Linked DNA regions of Candidatus Ruthia magnifica str. Cm (Calyptogena magnifica). The protein of the gene in region 1 interacts with the protein of each later gene in a pairwise test. Links are inferred from orthologs where the notes say so. Each region holds a gene or a part of one and is shown in the gene's direction. Other genes may lie near its edges. The genes, in order: groL and grpE.

The links.
Region 2: the proteins of groL (region 1) and grpE interact in binary tests that used the Escherichia coli proteins (3 or more experiments, as listed by UniProt). The link is inferred for Candidatus Ruthia magnifica str. Cm (Calyptogena magnifica) from one-to-one orthologs.

The regions. Positions count from the first base shown.
Region 1 is NC_008610.1:612,311-623,641, forward strand. What follows is about bases 1-2,866. They hold groL (chaperonin GroEL), read left to right. Parts: upstream 1-549; coding sequence 550-2,184; downstream 2,185-2,866. Other genes in these bases: rpoH (RNA polymerase sigma factor RpoH), read left to right, coding at 1-180; RMAG_RS02805 (co-chaperone GroES), read left to right, coding at 250-537; parE (DNA topoisomerase IV subunit B), read left to right, coding at 2,421-2,866. Outside these bases: more of parE, read left to right, coding at 2,867-4,304; 7-cyano-7-deazaguanine synthase QueC, read left to right, coding at 4,297-4,989; acpP (acyl carrier protein), read left to right, coding at 5,095-5,322; fabF (beta-ketoacyl-ACP synthase II), read left to right, coding at 5,400-6,638; RMAG_RS02835 (hypothetical protein), read right to left, coding at 6,688-6,891; RMAG_RS02840 (M3 family metallopeptidase), read right to left, coding at 6,915-8,825; iron-sulfur cluster carrier protein ApbC, read left to right, coding at 11,033-11,331.
Region 2 is NC_008610.1:1,130,514-1,137,675, forward strand. Bases 2,881-5,602 are described here. They hold grpE (nucleotide exchange factor GrpE), read left to right. Parts: upstream 2,881-3,831; coding sequence 3,832-4,374; downstream 4,375-5,602. Other genes in these bases: RMAG_RS05275 (NAD(+) kinase), read right to left, coding at 2,890-3,708; RMAG_RS05920 (hypothetical protein), read left to right, coding at 5,310-5,507. In the rest of the region: RMAG_RS05265 (ATP synthase subunit I), read right to left, coding at 1-223; RMAG_RS05270 (NAD(P)/FAD-dependent oxidoreductase), read left to right, coding at 408-1,703; RMAG_RS06170 (hypothetical protein), read right to left, coding at 2,185-2,319. UniProt on the Escherichia coli protein: Participates actively in the response to hyperosmotic and heat shock by preventing the aggregation of stress-denatured proteins, in association with DnaK and GrpE. It is the nucleotide exchange factor for DnaK and may function as a thermosensor.

The DNA.
Region 1 (11,331 bases):
GCCTTATCATCATTAGATGAAAGAAGTTTAGATATTTTACAATCTAGATACTTGAAAGAAGAAAAAACAACCCTACATACTTTAGCAGACAAGTATGGTATCTCAAAAGAAAGAGTGCGCCAACTTGAAACTAAAGCTATGCAAAAGCTTAAATCAAACTTACAAGAGCAATCTCTTTAAAGACTGATTTTTAAGTTCAAGCATTAAGCTTAAAAATTATTTATTTGTTTATTAATCTAGGAGAAAAAAATGAATATTCGTCCCCTTCACGATCGTGTGATTGTCCGTAGAACACAAGAGGAAAAAACCACTGAAAGTGGATTAATCATTCCAGATTCAGCCACAGAAAAGCCTTCAAAGGGTGAAATTTTGGCGATTGGTAACGGCAAAATTAACGATAATGGTGATGTTATTGCATTAGATGTTAAAGTTGGAGACCAGGTATTATTTGGTCAATATGCGGGTAACGAAATTAAAGTAGATGGTGAAACATTGCTAGTTGTACGTGAAGACGATATTGTCGCAATTATTGAATAAAGGAGATTAAAAATGTCAGCAAAAGATATAAAATTTGGCTCAGAAGCTAGAAATTTAATGTTAGATGGTGTTAATATGCTAGCTAACGCAGTTAAAGTAACACTAGGACCTAAAGGTAGAAATGTTGTACTAGATAAATCATTTGGTGGTCCCACAATTACCAAAGATGGTGTTTCTGTTGCTCAAGAAATTACCTTGGAAGGTAAATTTGAAAACATGGGTGCACAAATGGTCAAAGAAGTGGCATCAAAAACCAATGATATTGCTGGTGATGGAACTACAACAGCAACTGTACTTGCACAAGCGCTTGTTATTGAAGGTGTTAAATCAGTAGCGGCAGGCATGAACCCTATGGACCTTAAACGAGGTATTGACAAAGCAACAGAAACTGCTGTTAATGCGTTGCGTGAGTTCTCACAACCTTGTAATGATACAAAAGCCATTGCCCAAGTTGGTACCATTTCTGCAAACTCTGATATTTCTGTGGGTGATATTATTGCTGATGCCATGGAAAAAGTGGGTCAAGCTGGTGTTATTACAGTCGAAGAAGGTTCTGGTTTTGAAAATGAACTTGATGTGGTCGAGGGCATGCAGTTTGATCGCGGCTATTTATCACCTTACTTTGTTAACAATCAAGAATCAATGACTGCTAATCTTGAAACACCTTTTGTATTATTACATGACGGTAAAATTTCAAATATTCGTGATTTATTGCCTACATTAGAAGCAGTTCAAAAATCAGGCAAAGCTTTGCTAATCATTGCCGAAGACATTGATGGTGAAGCGTTAGCCACGTTAGTAGTTAACAATATGCGTGGTATTGTTAAAGTTGCAGCGGTTAAAGCTCCTGGCTTTGGCGATCGTCGTAAAGCAATTTTGGAAGACATTGCCGTACTAACAGGTGGTATGGTTATTTCAGAAGAAGTTGGTTTGTCTTTAGAAAAGGTAACTGAAGAACATCTTGGTACTGCTAAACGCATTGAAATTGGCAAGGAAAACACTGTCATTGTTGATGGTGCTGGCAAAAAAGTCGATATTGATGGCCGTATTGCACAAATTAAAGCACAAATTGAAACTACAACGAGCGATTATGATAAGGAAAAATTGCTTGAACGCTTGGCTAAATTATCAGGTGGTGTTGCTGTGATTAAAGTAGGCGCTGCTACTGAAGTTGAAATGAAAGAAAAGAAAGGCCGTGTTGATGATGCGTTACACGCCACTCGTGCTGCTGTTGAAGAAGGTGTCGTTCCTGGTGGTGGTGTTGCCTTGGTTCGTGTTATTAAAGCCTTAGATGGATTAACGGGTGATAATCATGATCAAAATATTGGTATTGACATTGCTAAACGCGCTATGGAGGCACCATTACGCCAAATTGTAACAAATGGTGGTGGTGAGGCTTCTGTTATTCTTAACGAAGTTGCCAAAGGTAAAGATAATTATGGCTACAATGCAGCAACAGAAAAATATGGTGATATGCTTAAGATGGGCATTTTAGATCCAACAAAAGTTGTTCGTGCAGCGTTACAACATGCTGCCAGTATTTCAGGTCTTATGATTACAACTGAGGCGATGATTACTGATACTCCTCAAGATACACCTGCTACTGCTGCAGCACCTGATATGGGTGGCATGGGCGGTATGATGTAACAATTTTTTTATTTAAGTAAATAAAAAGCTCCATAAAATGGAGCTTTTTTTTGGTATGATACTTGTAAAATTATCATATTCAAACATTAAGACCACTGCATTAGCCTAGCATAACCTATGAAGCACATAAAACAAGGACCCCTCTTACCTAAAAGCTCGTCAAATAGTGAGCTATTCGCCTTATTTTTGTATGGGGAATGCACTATTTTTTACACCCTAAGTTGTATTAATTCATTATGAGTAACTACGATTCATCCTCTATTGAGATTTTAACAGGTCTTGAAGCAGTACGTAAACGTCCAGGAATGTACACTGAAACTGAGCGCCCAAACCACCTTGCCCAAGAAGTTATTGACAATAGTGTTGATGAAACAATTGCAGGATATGCTTCTAAAATTAGCGTTATTTTATACAAAGATGGTTCTTTATCCGTTGAAGATAATGGTCGAGGTATGCCTGTGGATATTCACCCTAAAGAAGGAAAATCAGGTGTTGAAGTTATTTTAACCAAACTCCATGCAGGTGGAAAATTTTCAAATGATTCATACCAATTTTCAGGCGGCTTACATGGTGTTGGAATTTCAGTGGTTAATGCCCTATCCACCTTAGTAGAAATCTGGATTAAAAGGGACGCTAAAGAACATTACATCACTTTTTCAAACGGTTTTAAGCAAACAGAACTTGAAATAACTCGCAAAGTTGGAAAACGTAACACAGGTACCACTGTTAAATTCAAACCTGATGCACAGTTTTTTGACACCATTAAATTCTCTGTAACCAAATTACGCCATAATCTACGCTCTAAAGCGGTTTTATGTCCAGGTTTGGAGGTTAATTTTTATAATGAAATAGATGAAGCAACAGATAAATGGATTTACAAAGAAGGCTTAAAAGATTATCTGTCTATATCTTTAGATGTTTTAGATTGCCTACCACCCACACCATTTATTATTGATTATAAAACTGACGAACAGCAACTTAATTGTTCGCTTGCATGGACGCAATACAACACCAATGTTGTGGCTGAAAGTTATGTTAACCTTATTCCAACCATTGGTGGTGGTACACATGTTAATGGGTTAAGATCAGGGCTTAATGAAGCCCTAAAAGAATTTTGCGAATTTAGAAATTTAATCCCCAAAAACATCAAACTCACGCCTGATGATATCTGGCAAAAAATTGCTTATACATTATCTATTAAAATATTAGACCCTCAATTTTCCGGACAAACTAAAGAAAGACTTTCCTCTAGAGAGAGTGCTAGTTTTGTTGCCAATGTCGTTAAAGATGCCTTTAGTCTTTGGCTAAATCAACATACTAGCATTGCAGAGCAAATCGCTCAATTGGCTATTGCCAATGCACAAGCAAGACTTAAAACTAATAAAAAGGTCATTCGCAAGAAAATAATTAGCGGTCCTGCCCTGCCTGGAAAATTATCAGATTGTACTAGTACTGATCTTAATCAAACAGAAGTATTTTTAGTTGAAGGTGACTCTGCAGGCGGTTCTGCCAAACAGGCAAGAGACAAAGAGTATCAGGCTATTTTACCACTACGCGGTAAAATTTTAAACACTTGGGAGGTTGATTCTGAGCAAGTATTGGCCAGTAACGAAATTCATGATATTGCCATTGCTATTGGTCTTGAGCCTAATAGTGAAGATTTATCTGGCTTGAGATATGGAAAAATTTGTATTCTTGCTGATGCCGATTCAGATGGCGCACATATTGCTACGCTCATTTGCACTTTATTCGTAAAACATTTCCAAAAACTTATTCAAAAAGGACATATATTTGTTGCAATGCCACCCTTGTATCGTGTGGATGCAGGAAAATATGTTCATTACGCCCTTGATGACAATGAACGAGATGCTATTATTAAAAAAATAGAAAATAAAAACAAGCATGTTAAAATTCAAGTTCAGCGTTTTAAAGGTTTGGGTGAAATGAATCCATATCAACTAAGAGAAACCACCATGCTACCTGATACTAGGCACTTAATTCAACTCACATTAGATGATCCATTGCAAGTTTTTCAAACTATGGACATGTTGTTAAGTAAAAAACGCGCAGCTGATCGAAAAAAATGGTTAGAAGAAAAAGGTAATTTGGCTAATGTCTAATACTAGACATAAAATCAAGGCCGTTATTCTTTTATCTGGTGGGCTAGATTCTACTACAACTTTAGCTATTGCCAAAACAAAAAACTTTGAATGTTATAGTCTGAGTTTTGATTATGGACAAAAACAAAAGTCAGAGTTAAAATCTGCTGAGAATTTTGCCAAAATTTTTGGCTCTATTAAACATAGAGTTATGAAAATATCTTTATCTAATATTGATTTCTCTGCCTTAACAGATGATAAAATAGACATACCAAAATTTTCTAAAAGCGATGATATTCCGATCACTTACGTACCTGCTCGTAATACTATTTTTTTATCCTATGCACTATCATGGTCAGAAGTATTAGACTGTCAGCATATATTTATTGGTGTTAATACACTGGATTACTCAGGTTATCCTGATTGTAGAGAGATTTATATCAAAGCATTTGAGGTAATGGCTAATCTTGCCACTAAACAAAGTATTGAAGGGAAAAAATTAACCATTCATACGCCGCTAATTCATTTGAATAAAGCACAAATTATCAAAAAAGGACTTTCTCTTGGCATTGACTATTCACTAACAACAACATGCTATCAGGCAGATAAAAGTGGAAAAGCTTGTGGCATTTGTGATGCGTGTGAATATAGAAAATTAGGCTTTATAGAAGCAAAAGTAGCAGACCCAACCCGATATCAAATTTAGCATTATTTACATAAAATACTTTAATAAAAAATTTTAAATTTAATCTTGTATAACCTCTTTTTGACGATAAAATAATAGCTATTAAAATAGTTAAGGAAATAACAAATGAGTATTGAACAAAGAGTAAAAAAAGTTGTAGCTGAACAATTAGACGTAAGCGGCGATATTGATAACAATGCTTCTTTTATTGATGATTTAGGTGCAGATTCTTTGGATACTGTTGAATTAGTTATGTCTCTTGAAGAAGAATTTGACTGTGAAATTCCTGACGATCAAGCTGAAAATATTACCACAGTTCAACAAGCAATTGATTACGTTAACAATAATTTATAGTTTTCGTTTATCAACTTAACGCAATAAAGTTATTTTTCTTAAAATTAAGTGCTTTTTATATTAAGTTTTAAAACATTATGGGTAAAAGAAGAGTTGTTATTACAGGTATGGGTATGGTTTGCCCAGTCGGTTTAAGTGTAGATGAATCTTGGGATAATATTCTTAAGGGTCATTCTGGCATTGCTTCACTTACTAATATCGATACCAAAGGTCAATCGGTTACGTTTGGTGGCTCGGTCAAAGGTTTTGAAATTACCGACTACTTAAAGCCTAAAGATGCCAAAAAAATGGACACTTTTGTCCATTACGGTATGGCCGCTGGCATTCAAGCTATTGAAGACAGTGGTATTGAAGTTACCGAACAAAATGCCCATCGTATCGGTGTTACTATCGGTGCTGGCATTGGTGGTCTTGGTACAATTGAAAAAACTGCAGATTTATTCAGAGAAAAAGGAGCAAAGCGCATTTCACCTTTTTTTGTCACCTCTTCAATTATCAACATGATTTCAGGCAATCTTTCTATAAAATATGGCTTAAAAGGCCCTAATTTTGCTATTGTGAGTGCCTGTAGTACAGGCACTCACAATATTGGCGGCGCTTCTCGTTTGATTGAATATGATGATGCTGATGTAATGATTACTGGTGGTGCTGAAATGTCAACCACCAACTGTGGTTTAGGTGGTTTTGCTGCAGCACATGCATTGTCTACTCGTAATGATGACCCAATAAACGCTTCTCGCCCTTGGGACAAAGACAGAGATGGTTTTGTGCTTGGTGATGGTGCAGGTGTTGTGGTGTTAGAAGAGTTCGAATACGCTAAAGCACGTGGTGCAAAAATTTATGCACAAGTTTCAGGATATGGCATGAGTAGTGATGCTTATCACATAACACTACCTTCAAAAGGCGGAGAAGGTGCGGCCAGATGCATGCAAAATTCACTAAAAAACTCAGGTATTAACACCGATCAAATTGATTATATTAACGCACATGGTACTTCCACGCCATCAGGCGACCAAGCAGAAACAGATGCTACTAAATTGGCCCTTGATAAGCACGCTTATAACATTGTCATGAGTTCAACCAAATCTATGACTGGGCATTTATTAGGTGCTGCTGGTGGCATTGAAGCCATCTTTACTGCACTCGCCATTAAAAATCAAATTGCACCACCAACCATTAACATCATCAATCAAGACCCAAATTGTGATTTAGATTATTGTGCTAATGAAGCACGAGAAATGACAATCAATCATGCCATTTCTAACTCATTTGGATTTGGTGGCACTAATGGCTCAATTGTATTCAGCAAAATTTAACAGCTTCATTCACATTAACGAAGATTAAAAAATTACTTGAAAATGTTGATTATTTTACTGTTGTCAAGTCAACACTTTTGATTTTATCAGCATCAGAAATTAACTCATAGATTGTAATTGTACCATTTTGAATACTATTAAGTGCAACTTCCTTATTCATGACTAAAGACCAGCTTTCATCAGTTGCAATAAACTGTACAGCGCCACCAATCAATGCTAAGATAATAACAATACTGAGAATAAATTTAATCATATTTTTCCTTAATTAAGTATGTGCTAAAAAATACCATTTGCTTGCAATAAAGCATTAATCGAAGGCTCTTTACCTCTAAACTTTATATATTGTTGCATAAAATTCAAACTACCACCTATCTCCAAAATATTATACAAGAAATCTTTAGAGGCGTTAGAGCCAATACCGCCTTCCCCTTGTACATAATAATAAGCATCAGCTGCTAAAACTTCTGCCCATTTATAACTAAAATATCCTGCTGCGTAACTCCCTGAAAAAATATGACCAAAAGTGTTTAAAAATCTATTTTCATCAATGCTATCCATCAGCGCTGTTTCTGATCGAACTTGGGTTAATACTTCATAAGTATCTGAATTTGACATGTGTGTTTTAAGATCCCACAATGAAAACTCACACTGTCGTAACATAGCCAATGCTGAATGGAAATTTTTAGAAGCAATGAGTTTATTAAACAAATCATCGGGCAAAGATTGCCCAGTTTTGTAGTGCTTTGAAATTAAGGCTATGACTTGTTTTTCAAACGCATAAAATTCCATATATTGGCTAGGAAGTTCCACACCATCCCATGGCACACCAGATATACCTGCAGCACAAGGGTATTTAACCTTAGTCAATAGATGGTGTAACGCATGTCCAAATTCATGAAATAGAGTAACAATCTCATCAAATTCAAATAAAGCTGGTTTGTCTTTAGTGTAGGAATTAAGGTTACAAACCACAAAAGCAACAGGTTTATGAGGTTCAATTAAAGGTTGATAATCTGTCATCCATGCGCCAGAACGCTTGTTTCTTCTAGCGTATAAATCAAGATAAATTCTACCAATGAGTCCATTTTTATCACTAACATTTAAAACTTTAACATCAACATGATAGCTATCTTGCTGTATTTTCTCAATTTTAATTTGATATAAATTTTCAATAGTTGAGAATAGTCCGTTTAATACACTACTCTCTGGGAAGTATGGAGTTAGATCAGATTTTTTAAATCCAAATTTTTGCTCTTTAAGTTTTTCACTATAAAACCCAAAATCCCACGGTTTTAAATCAATTCCTGAAAGCTTCTTTAGTTCTTCTAACTCTAATTGCGCCTGAGGCTTTGAACGCTCTACCAAATTATACAAAAACTGAAGCACTTCATCAATTGTACTAACCATTTTAGACATAATAGATAACTGCGCATAATGCTCAAAACCTAAGATATTAGCCATTTCAGCGCGCAATGATAAAATCTCATCCATAATTGGCTTGTTATTATAATCAGTTGAAGTAATACCCAATTCTGAAGCTCTTGATACATAAGCTCTATACACTTCTTCTCTTAAATCTCGGTTGTCTAAATAAGTCATAACATCCATATAAACAGGCATTTGTAAACTTAACTCATAACCCTTATCAGTTTTAATTTTTTCTAGTTCATTATCACTATAGCCTTTTAACTCATCTTTATCTACAATTTTTTTCCACTCATTAGTGGACTTTAAAACGTTTCTAGAAAATTCATTACTAAGTAGACTTAGTTTTTTCTTAATGGATTTAAATCTATGCGCAAAATTGCCTTCCAAGTCCACACCTGAAAGCTCAAAGCTCTTTATGACATCTTTAACGATATGTTGTTGTTGCTTATTAAGATTAGTTTTTTTGAGTGTTTTATAAGCTTGATATAAACCTTTGTTGGTAGATATATTAGAATAAAAATTAGTAATGATTGGCAATGTTTTTTCATATTGTTGATTAAATTCATCACTAAACATGACTGCATTTAAGTGTGAGTTAACACTAGTGAACTTATCCAATTCAAGAGCCGTTTGATCAGTAGCTGCAACCACACTATTCCAACTAGTACCAAGGCTTGCTTTTTCTACCACCTTAAGCCCATTTCTGGTTAATTTTTCAATGGTTTTGACAATATTTTTAGGTTGGAAATTTGGTTTCATAATAAATTAATATGGTGGAAGGAGTGGGATTCGAACCCACGGTACACAAAGGTACACACACTTTCCAAGCGTGCTCATTCGGCCACTCTGAAATCCTTCCGAAAAAAATTATTTTAATCAAAAATGGCTAATATTTCAAGGTTAGCTGATTTTCATACCTAGTTTGACATTAGAATCAACTGACAAAATATGCAATGATTCACCATCACCTGCTGCAAAGCACCATACCTTGTGAAATACCAAAACGCATTTTTCTAGGTACTATGTTTGCAACCATAATGGTGAGCCGTCCTTCTAATTCCTCATTTGTATAATACGCTTTAATGCCTTGCAAACACATTGCGTGTTTCTTGTTCGCCAATATCTAATGTTAATTGTAATAATTTATCCGTGCCTTGTACATTTTTGGCTTTGATAATTTTAGCAACACCTAAATCAATTTGAATCATATTATCATTCTAGTATTTATTCTACGCAACTACTTGCATGTTTTGTTTTGAAGCTTCAATAACTTGCTCAATTTTTTCATCTTCAATACGTGACATTAAAGGTTTGAATGTATTAATTTGATGCTTGGTTAAAGGACGTTTTAAATCCTGCCAATTGAACGCATCTATATTTAAAAACATCTCAGCTTGTTTTGCCATAACAGGCAATACTGGTTTAAGATAAGTCATTAACACTCTAAATAAATTAATAGCAAGTGAAGTCACGTCATGCACTTGTTTAGTATCTTTTTTTACCAGTTGCCATGGCTTATGCTCATCGATATATTGATTAGCTTTATCGGCTAATTTCATAATCTCACGCATAGCTTGATTATAATTACGCGCTTCATAGTGTTTTTTAATGATATCACCACAAGCAACAAATTCATGATAAAGCTCAGGATCAATAGCATAATCAGATAAAGTTTTGTTAAATTTCTTAACAAGAAATCCCGTACTACGTGAAGCAATATTAACCACTTTACCTACTAGGTCTGAATTTACACGTTGTTTAAAATCAGTCAAATTAAGATCTATATCGTCAATTTTAGCAGACAGTTTATAGGCGTAATAATAACGCAAACATTCAGGATTAAGATGATTAAGATAAGTTCTAGCCTGAATAAATGTGCCACGAGATTTGCTCATTTTTTGTCCGTTCACGGTTAAAAATCCATGTACAAAGATTGCACTTGGCGTACGATAATTCGAGCCCATCAATATAGCCGGCCAAAAAAGTGCATGGAAATAAACAATGTCTTTACCGATAAAATGATAAAGCTCTGTATTTGAGTCTTTATTAAAGTATTCATCGAAATCCAAACCCTGTTCATCACAAAGCTTTTTAAAACTTGCCATATAGCCAATCGGTGCATCTAGCCAAACATAGAAATACTTGCCTTCCACATCAGGAATTTGAAAACCAAAATACGGCGCATCACGAGAAATATCCCATTGTTGAAGGCCTTGTTCAAACCACTCAGATAATTTGTTGCTAACTTCATCTTGTAAATGCCCTTCTTTGATCCACGCTTTAAGTTGCGTTTCAAATTGAGGCAAGTCAAAGAAATAGTGTTCCGAGTCTTTAGCGATTGGAGTTGCATCTGAAATAATAGATTTGGCATTTTTTAGTTCTGTTGGCGAATAGGTTACCCCACAAATTTCACAATTATCACCATATTGGTCATTAGCACCACATTTAGGACAATCACCTTTAATGAAGCGATCGGGTAAAAACATCTGTTTTTCAGGATCAAACGCCTGAGAAATGATACGTGTTTTAATAAAACCAGCATCATTTAACTTGTGATAAATATTAGCAGAAATGTCTTTATTTTCCTGACTATGAGTTGAGTGATATTTGCTAAAACCTATTGAAAATTCTTTAAAATCTGCTTGATGGCGTTCACTCACACCCTTAATTAACGTCTCAGGAGTAATACCAAGCTCATCAGACTTAAGCATAATGGGCGTGCCATGTGTATCATCAGCACAAACATAATAACACTCATTACCCATCATTTTTTGAAAACGCACCCAAATATCAGCTTGAATGTATTCCAATAAATGCCCCAAATGAATTTCACCATTAGCATAAGGCAATGCTGAGGTAACGAGAATTTTTCGCGATGTCATGTTAATAGGCTTGTTAATATTAAGGGTGGCTTATACCATTATACGATAAAATATCGCTATTTTACTTAATTGGATACAACAAAGATGGCAGATTTAACGAACAAGGAAATTGAAAATATTTTATCCAAGGTTGTTGATATTTATACCGAACAAGATATTGTTTCTTCAAATATCATTAATGATATTAACATTGATGGTGATAAAATTCAGGTTAACATTGAACTTAATTATCCTGCTAATAGTTACCACGCTATCTTATCCAAAACCATTACCGATACATTAGCAAAAAATGGTATTAACCATGTTAGTGTTGATATTAAAACCAAAATTGTTAAGTACATAGTTCAAAAAGGTGTTGATGTCCTGCCAGAAGTTAAAAATAT
Region 2 (7,162 bases), 520 kb from region 1 along the record:
TACGCATAACAACACTCACTACTACCATACTAACGCTAGCTCCTGCGCTAATACCTAATTGTCTTCTTTGTTTATTTGTGCTCCTATTGATTAAACTTGTATTTAACAAGCTAATCATACTGCCATAAATTGCTGCTAAAGCCACACCATTAATGGCAAAATAAACACCCACTGTTAACAACATGCCTAATTGTGCCTTTGGCCATCCATTATCTGTTGCCAAAATATCTATCGTCCTTACCAAAGACTGAGATTATACTAGTCTAGCTTATAAAAAATCGTTTTTTTGTAACTTTAATCAATTAAATCACGTCTTGCACTTATAGTTAATAACATTAGCGTATTGTGATATATTTGACAAGTGTGCATATTATCAGAATAATTGACCTCATTTTGAGGAGAGAAGCATGGCCCATGTTGTTGTTATTGGTGCAAGCACAGGCGGACTACCTTTTGCCTATGATATTAAAAAAACATTAGGAAAGGATCACAAGGTAACGGTTATTTCCAACAATCCAAACTTTAACTTTATTCCTTCAAATCCTTGGCTAGCAGTTGGTTGGCGCAGTGAAGAGGACATTAGTTTTTTACTTGAACCTCATTTGAAACGCAAAAATATTGGGCTTATTATCGGCGAGGCCAGTGAAATCAAACCTAATGATAATCAAGTCATGGTTGGCGATCGGATTGTAGATTATGACTATCTAGTGCTAGCAACAGGTCCTAAATTAGCCTTTGATGAAGTTGAAGGCTTAGGCCCTGAGGGCCATAGCGTTTCAATTTGTACCACTGCCCATGCTGAATCAGCACGCCAAAAGTGGGAAGAGTTTTGTTCGAATGGCGGTGGTCCAATTGTTGTGGGCGCGGTGCAAGGCGCTTCCTGTTTTGGTCCAGTTTATGAATTTGCATGTATCATGGATACTGATCTTAAAAAACGAAGTATTCGTGATAAATGCCCCATCACCTTTGTGACTGCAGAGCCTTATATTGGCCATCTAGGTCTGGGTGGTGTGGGTGATTCAAAAAGTCTGTTAGAATCAGAATTCAGGAAACGCCATATCAAGTGGATTATCAATGCCAAGGTGACTAATGTCACCATAGATAATGTAACCGTAGATCAAGCTAACGACGAAGGAGAAGTGATTAAAACTATTGAGATTGCCACCCAATATACCATGATGTTGCCAGCCTTTAAAGGCGTCGATATAGTTGCAAAATTAGCCGATGTAGATGCAGGATTTGTTAATCCACGTGGCTTTGTTATGGTGAATGATTATCAACAATCCCCTGTTAAAAGTAATATTTTTTCAATTGGTGTAAATATCGCTATTCCACCTGTTGAGGCAACTCCTGTTATGTGCGGCACGCCAAAAACAGGCTATATGATTGAATCCATGGTCACCGCTGTTGTACATAATATTGAAGAAATGCTTGCCAATAAAGCGCCTTCTCATATCCCAACTTGGAATGCTGTTTGTATTGCTGACATGGGTGATACAGCTGCAACCTTTGTCGCCATGCCGCAAATTCCACCTAGAAACGTTACTTGGGCTAAAAAAGGTAAAATAATGCACATTGCTAAAATTGCCTTTGAAAAATTTTTCATTCGCAACATGAAAACAGGTAACTCAGAACCTGTCTATCAAAAGTACATTTTTAAAATGCTAGGCATTGAGCGTTTAAAGAAAAATAGACACTCCTAATTTTATTTTTTAATAAAATGCATACAAGATGCCTTTTTATACTAAATAGTTAGGCGTATCCTTGGTTTTAAAAAAAAGTATTACATAACTATGATTTGTACTCCATCTTTGTTTTGTGATTTTTACATACGTAAATACTACTAACCAAAGGCAGGTTACTTATGTTAAATGAGTAACACTCACTTAAAAGTATAGGTGTACTCGCGGTCATTTCAATCACTGAACCATCTAGTGAAATACATGATAATTCACCAATTGAAATGACTTTTTTAAAGGCTAAAAATCTTGCTTCATATTGGTTTTGATTAAAAAATCAACCGACTCTGCAGCATTTAAACGCACATCGTTAGACTTGTCGCTTATGTGATTAAGTTTTATAACTCATGCGTCTTGATGGTTCTAATCTTATTTTACTGTGTTTTTCTTGATAATCTGTTTTAAGTTCATAAAGCGAGTGTATGTTAATTTCTATCTCGTCTAATTACAACTCAATATTATTTTTGATGGTTAATAATTCAAGAATTTGATGGCCGTATTTTCTGTCTAAATCATGTAACTCACTAAGATACATATCTAGTGTTTTAACGGTTTCATCATCAATAGATAAGCTATTCAAATAATAATGAGGTTCATAAATACTCTCTTGAGTTTGCAACTGAGCGCTTGAGCGTAATAGGCTAACATCTCAGTAATATTTAATCATTAGAGCATCTCATTTTCAAGCTAATTTACTTTCTCAATTAACACTACACTATTTGCACTGGCCTTAAATTCAGCCTCAATCGCGCTTAACTTTTATTCACTAAATGCTCATCATTTAATTCTTTGAGTTAGTGAATGAGCAATTCTTATTGTTGCAACCTCATTTGATAGTTATTATTCAAATCATCAATTTTCTCACTCACTTGTTTGTGCATTCACTACCAAATTAAACGAGGTGCAAAACTTACGTATCAGAGCACGTATCTAATAATTACCGTTGTTGATTGGAACGTAATAAAAACTGATGCTAATTCAACTTTATCTGCACCAAAGTAGCCATCACCCATGGCCACTCAACCAATGTAAAATAATGGATTTTCCTACATCTATTTCACCTGTAACAACACTCATGCCTTGCTTAAAAGACAAGTATAAAGTCTCAATAACCGCTAAATTTTTAACACTTATTAAGACAACATCTCAATTAGAGTTTATGACCCCAGTGTAATTTAGAACGAATAATCTCAAAATAATCATAATCCTTTGGATGTAATAAATAAATAAAACTACTGTGCTGAAACACACGAATATCTTGTCCAGCTTTAATAGCAACTGAAATTTGCCCATCAAAACTAACAATTGCCCCATCGTCTGAATCTTTCACTTGAATCACTATTTCACTATTGCCTGGCATCAATAAGGGACGATGGCTCATAGTATGCGGGCAAATTGATACTAAGCCAATGGCATTCACACCTGGATGCATAATAGGACCGCCGCTGGATAGTGCATAAGCAGTTGATCCTGTTGGTGTGGTAATAATCAAACCATCAGCGCGTTGATTGTTGACAAATTTATCATCAATATAAACATCAAACTCAACCATCTTTAAATGTTCTTTTCGATGAATAACTACATCATTCAATGCCAAAAAATTATCTAGTGTTTCGCTATTCTGCTTTATTTGACAAGATAGTAGACAGCGCTCCTCTTTGGTGTATTTACCATTTAACACCTCAGAAACGATATCAAACATACCTGTTAATGGCACATCTGCTAAAAAACCTAGTCGTCCAAGATTAATGCCCAAAATTGGGATATTGTTATCAACAAAACTACGTGCCGCATTAAGTAGCGAACCATCACCACCTAAAACAATAATTAAATCTGCTTGTTGGGCAATACTTTTATCATCAAATACCACACCCACGCCTTGAGTTGATAAAAATTCACTCAACTCAATAGCTGTACCTTTACTCACAGAATCGTTAGGTTTGGTGATAATACCAATTATGTTAAACATAATTGTTAATCATTAAGATTGAATTCTTTAAAATAGTCACCATATAATCAAGCACTTTGTGGATAATTTTAATCTTATCCATAATCAATAATTCTAACAAATATACATGAATTGAGCATCAAAATGACAAAAAAAAAATCAACAGAAAAAGAAGATATTAACCCTACCATTAAAGCAGTCTCACAAACACCTAAAGAAAAAGAAGATAACCTGAAAGAACAGTTGATTCAGGCACAACAGTCTGCTAAAGATAACTGGGATAAACTTTTAAGGTCTCAAGCAGAAATGGAAAACTTAAAACGTCGCAACGCTAAAGATGTTGAAAATGCACACAAGTTTGCACTAGATAGTTTTGTTAAAGCATTACTTGAGGTCAAAGACTCGTTAAGCATGGGAATTAAAACCGCACAAGAAGAAAAAGCCACCGTTAAGCATATTGTTGAAGGTCTAGAAATGACTAATAAAGTTTTTCTCTCAACCCTAGAAAAATTTGGCGTAGTAATGATTAACCCAGAAGACGAGGCCTTTAACCCAGAATTACACGAAGCCGTTACCATGATACCCATGCCAGGTAAGGACTCAAATTCTGTTTTAGAAGTCGTACAATTTGGTTTTACTTTAAATGGTCGTTTGGTTCGCCCAGCAATGGTTGTGGTAGCCCAATAGATAATAAGTTTTTATAACTTAACAAGGATTCCGGGTAAAATTCAATAAAAACTGATGAATTTAGGAGCTATTTAGACTTAAAATATTTTATATCATAATTCTCTTATAACAACAGTATAAAGAGCGTTTTGACAGTTTTAAAACAAGGATATAACGACATATATTCATCAAACACTTGCATAGATATGTTAATGTAATGATTTTATATTTAGATTGAACTAGAGTAGTTGTAAAATTGATTCTAAATATAGAAAAAATTGACAATAATAGAATTAATTATAAGGAACTAACAGGGTAGATTACACAATTAAAATGAAAGAGATATAGAATATTATATAGACAATCAATTAGTTGATTAATCTCGGAAGGATTCTAGGCCATAAAAATTCCGACAAACGTACCAGGGTCTAAAAAAGTTATGGTTGTTGCAATCTGTATGTTCTACAGTCTAATCGTGCTGTTATAATTATAGAAGCAAAGTGACCAAATGAAAAATTATTTAAAGTATTAGAATAAGCAATAACTTACGCGAAAAAATATCCGCTTCTATTTCTATAGAAGGTGGTTAATTAAGAAATTTGCAAAAGTAAATAATATTCTAAAGGACTAGGAGCAGAAAGGGTTTCAATGTTCGCTAATTTAATATTTTTAAAAATACAACTGGAGATAATGAATAGTATAGTAGGCCTTTTGGTCTAATTTAGAGGATAAACAAGGAAAGATGTTAGTAGGCTCTATTAAAAAATACATAGTAATCTATTTAATGAAGTAGCCATTAGAGACCCAAAAAGATTAGAACCTATAATAAAAATATTGTCATATTTTCATTTATCATCAAAAAATAATGATGTTAAAAAGGTATTGATTGGGTATTTTAGATAATTAAAATACAATTCTGCTTTTGGCGTGATAATTTAGATGTTACAAAGATTACTATGATTATGCTTGATGATGGGCATTCAAATATACTTAAAGAAGGTTCATCATATAGCAGACACTCTCAAACTAAAGAAAAATATAATATTGTTATTATCAATATTTCGTTTTCACAGTTCACAGATTGTTTTTCAAGTTATTCAATCATACCTACCTCAGATAAGAACGACGACAGTCCAGGGGTTCAGCATTGCTAGAGGTATTAAAGCCGTCTTAAAATTCAAGAACCGTGATTATATTGCTCCTATAAGTTTTTATACAAAAACGATCCCTCCAAACTTCAACAGAGCAAGAGTATATTGTAAATAATTTTACGATAGAAAGAATTATTGAATTATCTCCAAAATATTTCAATCCTTATACTGAAACACAAATAGCGACATTGATAATCAAATATAGTAAAAAATAAATAAGCAAATAAAAATATATATCACACTATTGCCAATGATGACTATAGAACACCTATGCTTGGAAAGCATGATTGATAATAACGAAGGTAAATTTAGTAAATGGTTTTAATTCCAAACAAATACACTCGTTTACACAAAAAATGAATACTCATTAGATGCCCTTCCAATATAAAAAATGAGGTAGTGTTGCACCCAATGATAAATAGCGCCCATTACGATGGTTTTTGATTTAGCAAAAGAACATATAGATTTTTATTAAAAAAATAATTTCAGAAAAAAGTTATTTTTGTTTCCAACAAATACTGCTATTATCCCAACCATAGGCAAAACTTCTTTATTAAACCATATGGGCATTAACATTTAAAAAAAGATTTATTAAATTCAACATTTGACAGAGGTTTACTCAAAAGATGAAATGCACCTATTTTGTCTATTCCATTTTTTTTTAAATTAAAGAATAGACAGTATTGTATATGATTTAGGTTATTCTGCCATCAAGAAGACAATGCTAGAGAAAATACTTTTTCCCAAAACAAAAAACCTACTAAGATTAAGAAAAATAAAAGTGACAATTGGAAAAAGCGAGTTTGTAGATATTCCCTATTTTTTATTAGTGCATTAATCAAGCTCAAATATTAAACCAAAGAACAGTGTATCAAAAATCCTACAACTTTTTGTTGATACTTTTGAGCAACCCTAAGAAAATTTAATATAGACACGATTCGGTCTTTAAACCAGAATTGCATGAAGCAATTACCGTGACACTCACCCCAAACAAAGACTCAAGCATTATTTTAGAAATCGCACAGTTTCGCTTTACTTTAAATGGCTGCTTAGTTCATCCAGTCATGGTAGTAATTCAATAGGTTATAATTGAAAAATATGACTGTGAAGACTATTTTTTGGTCATATTAATTCTAAAAACTATTGATTCTAATTTCAATGGGGTGATGATAGCCTATAAGAAGTAAATATAATGAGTTCTGAATATTGTTTATCAATTGGAGGACGTTATGAAAGCATATAACTTAAAGTTTATTATTTTTCACTATATTAACATTTACTAGCTCAACCCAGCAAATAAAATAAAGCGTGACCACTGGTAGTATACCCTACATAATGTTGCCTTGGTTTTAAGACAGTTTTTTAGAGATTACTGATGATCTTGATGAAACAAAATAGTGCAATAAACATGTGTTGTTATTTTTTCATTCAAATAAATGTCTTTATTATCAAATGATAAAATATTTTATATCAACTCGCCGCTTAAAAAATTTATTTAGCAATATTTTGACTTACTTACTATTAATATTCGAAGCGACAAAGAAATGGCAATTAATGAAGATCAATCCTTAAAATGGGAAGAATTAACAGCATAAGTTGAAGTCTAATATACACCGACTATGATTTTTTAAATCAAAAAAATAAAATGGTAGAACGAA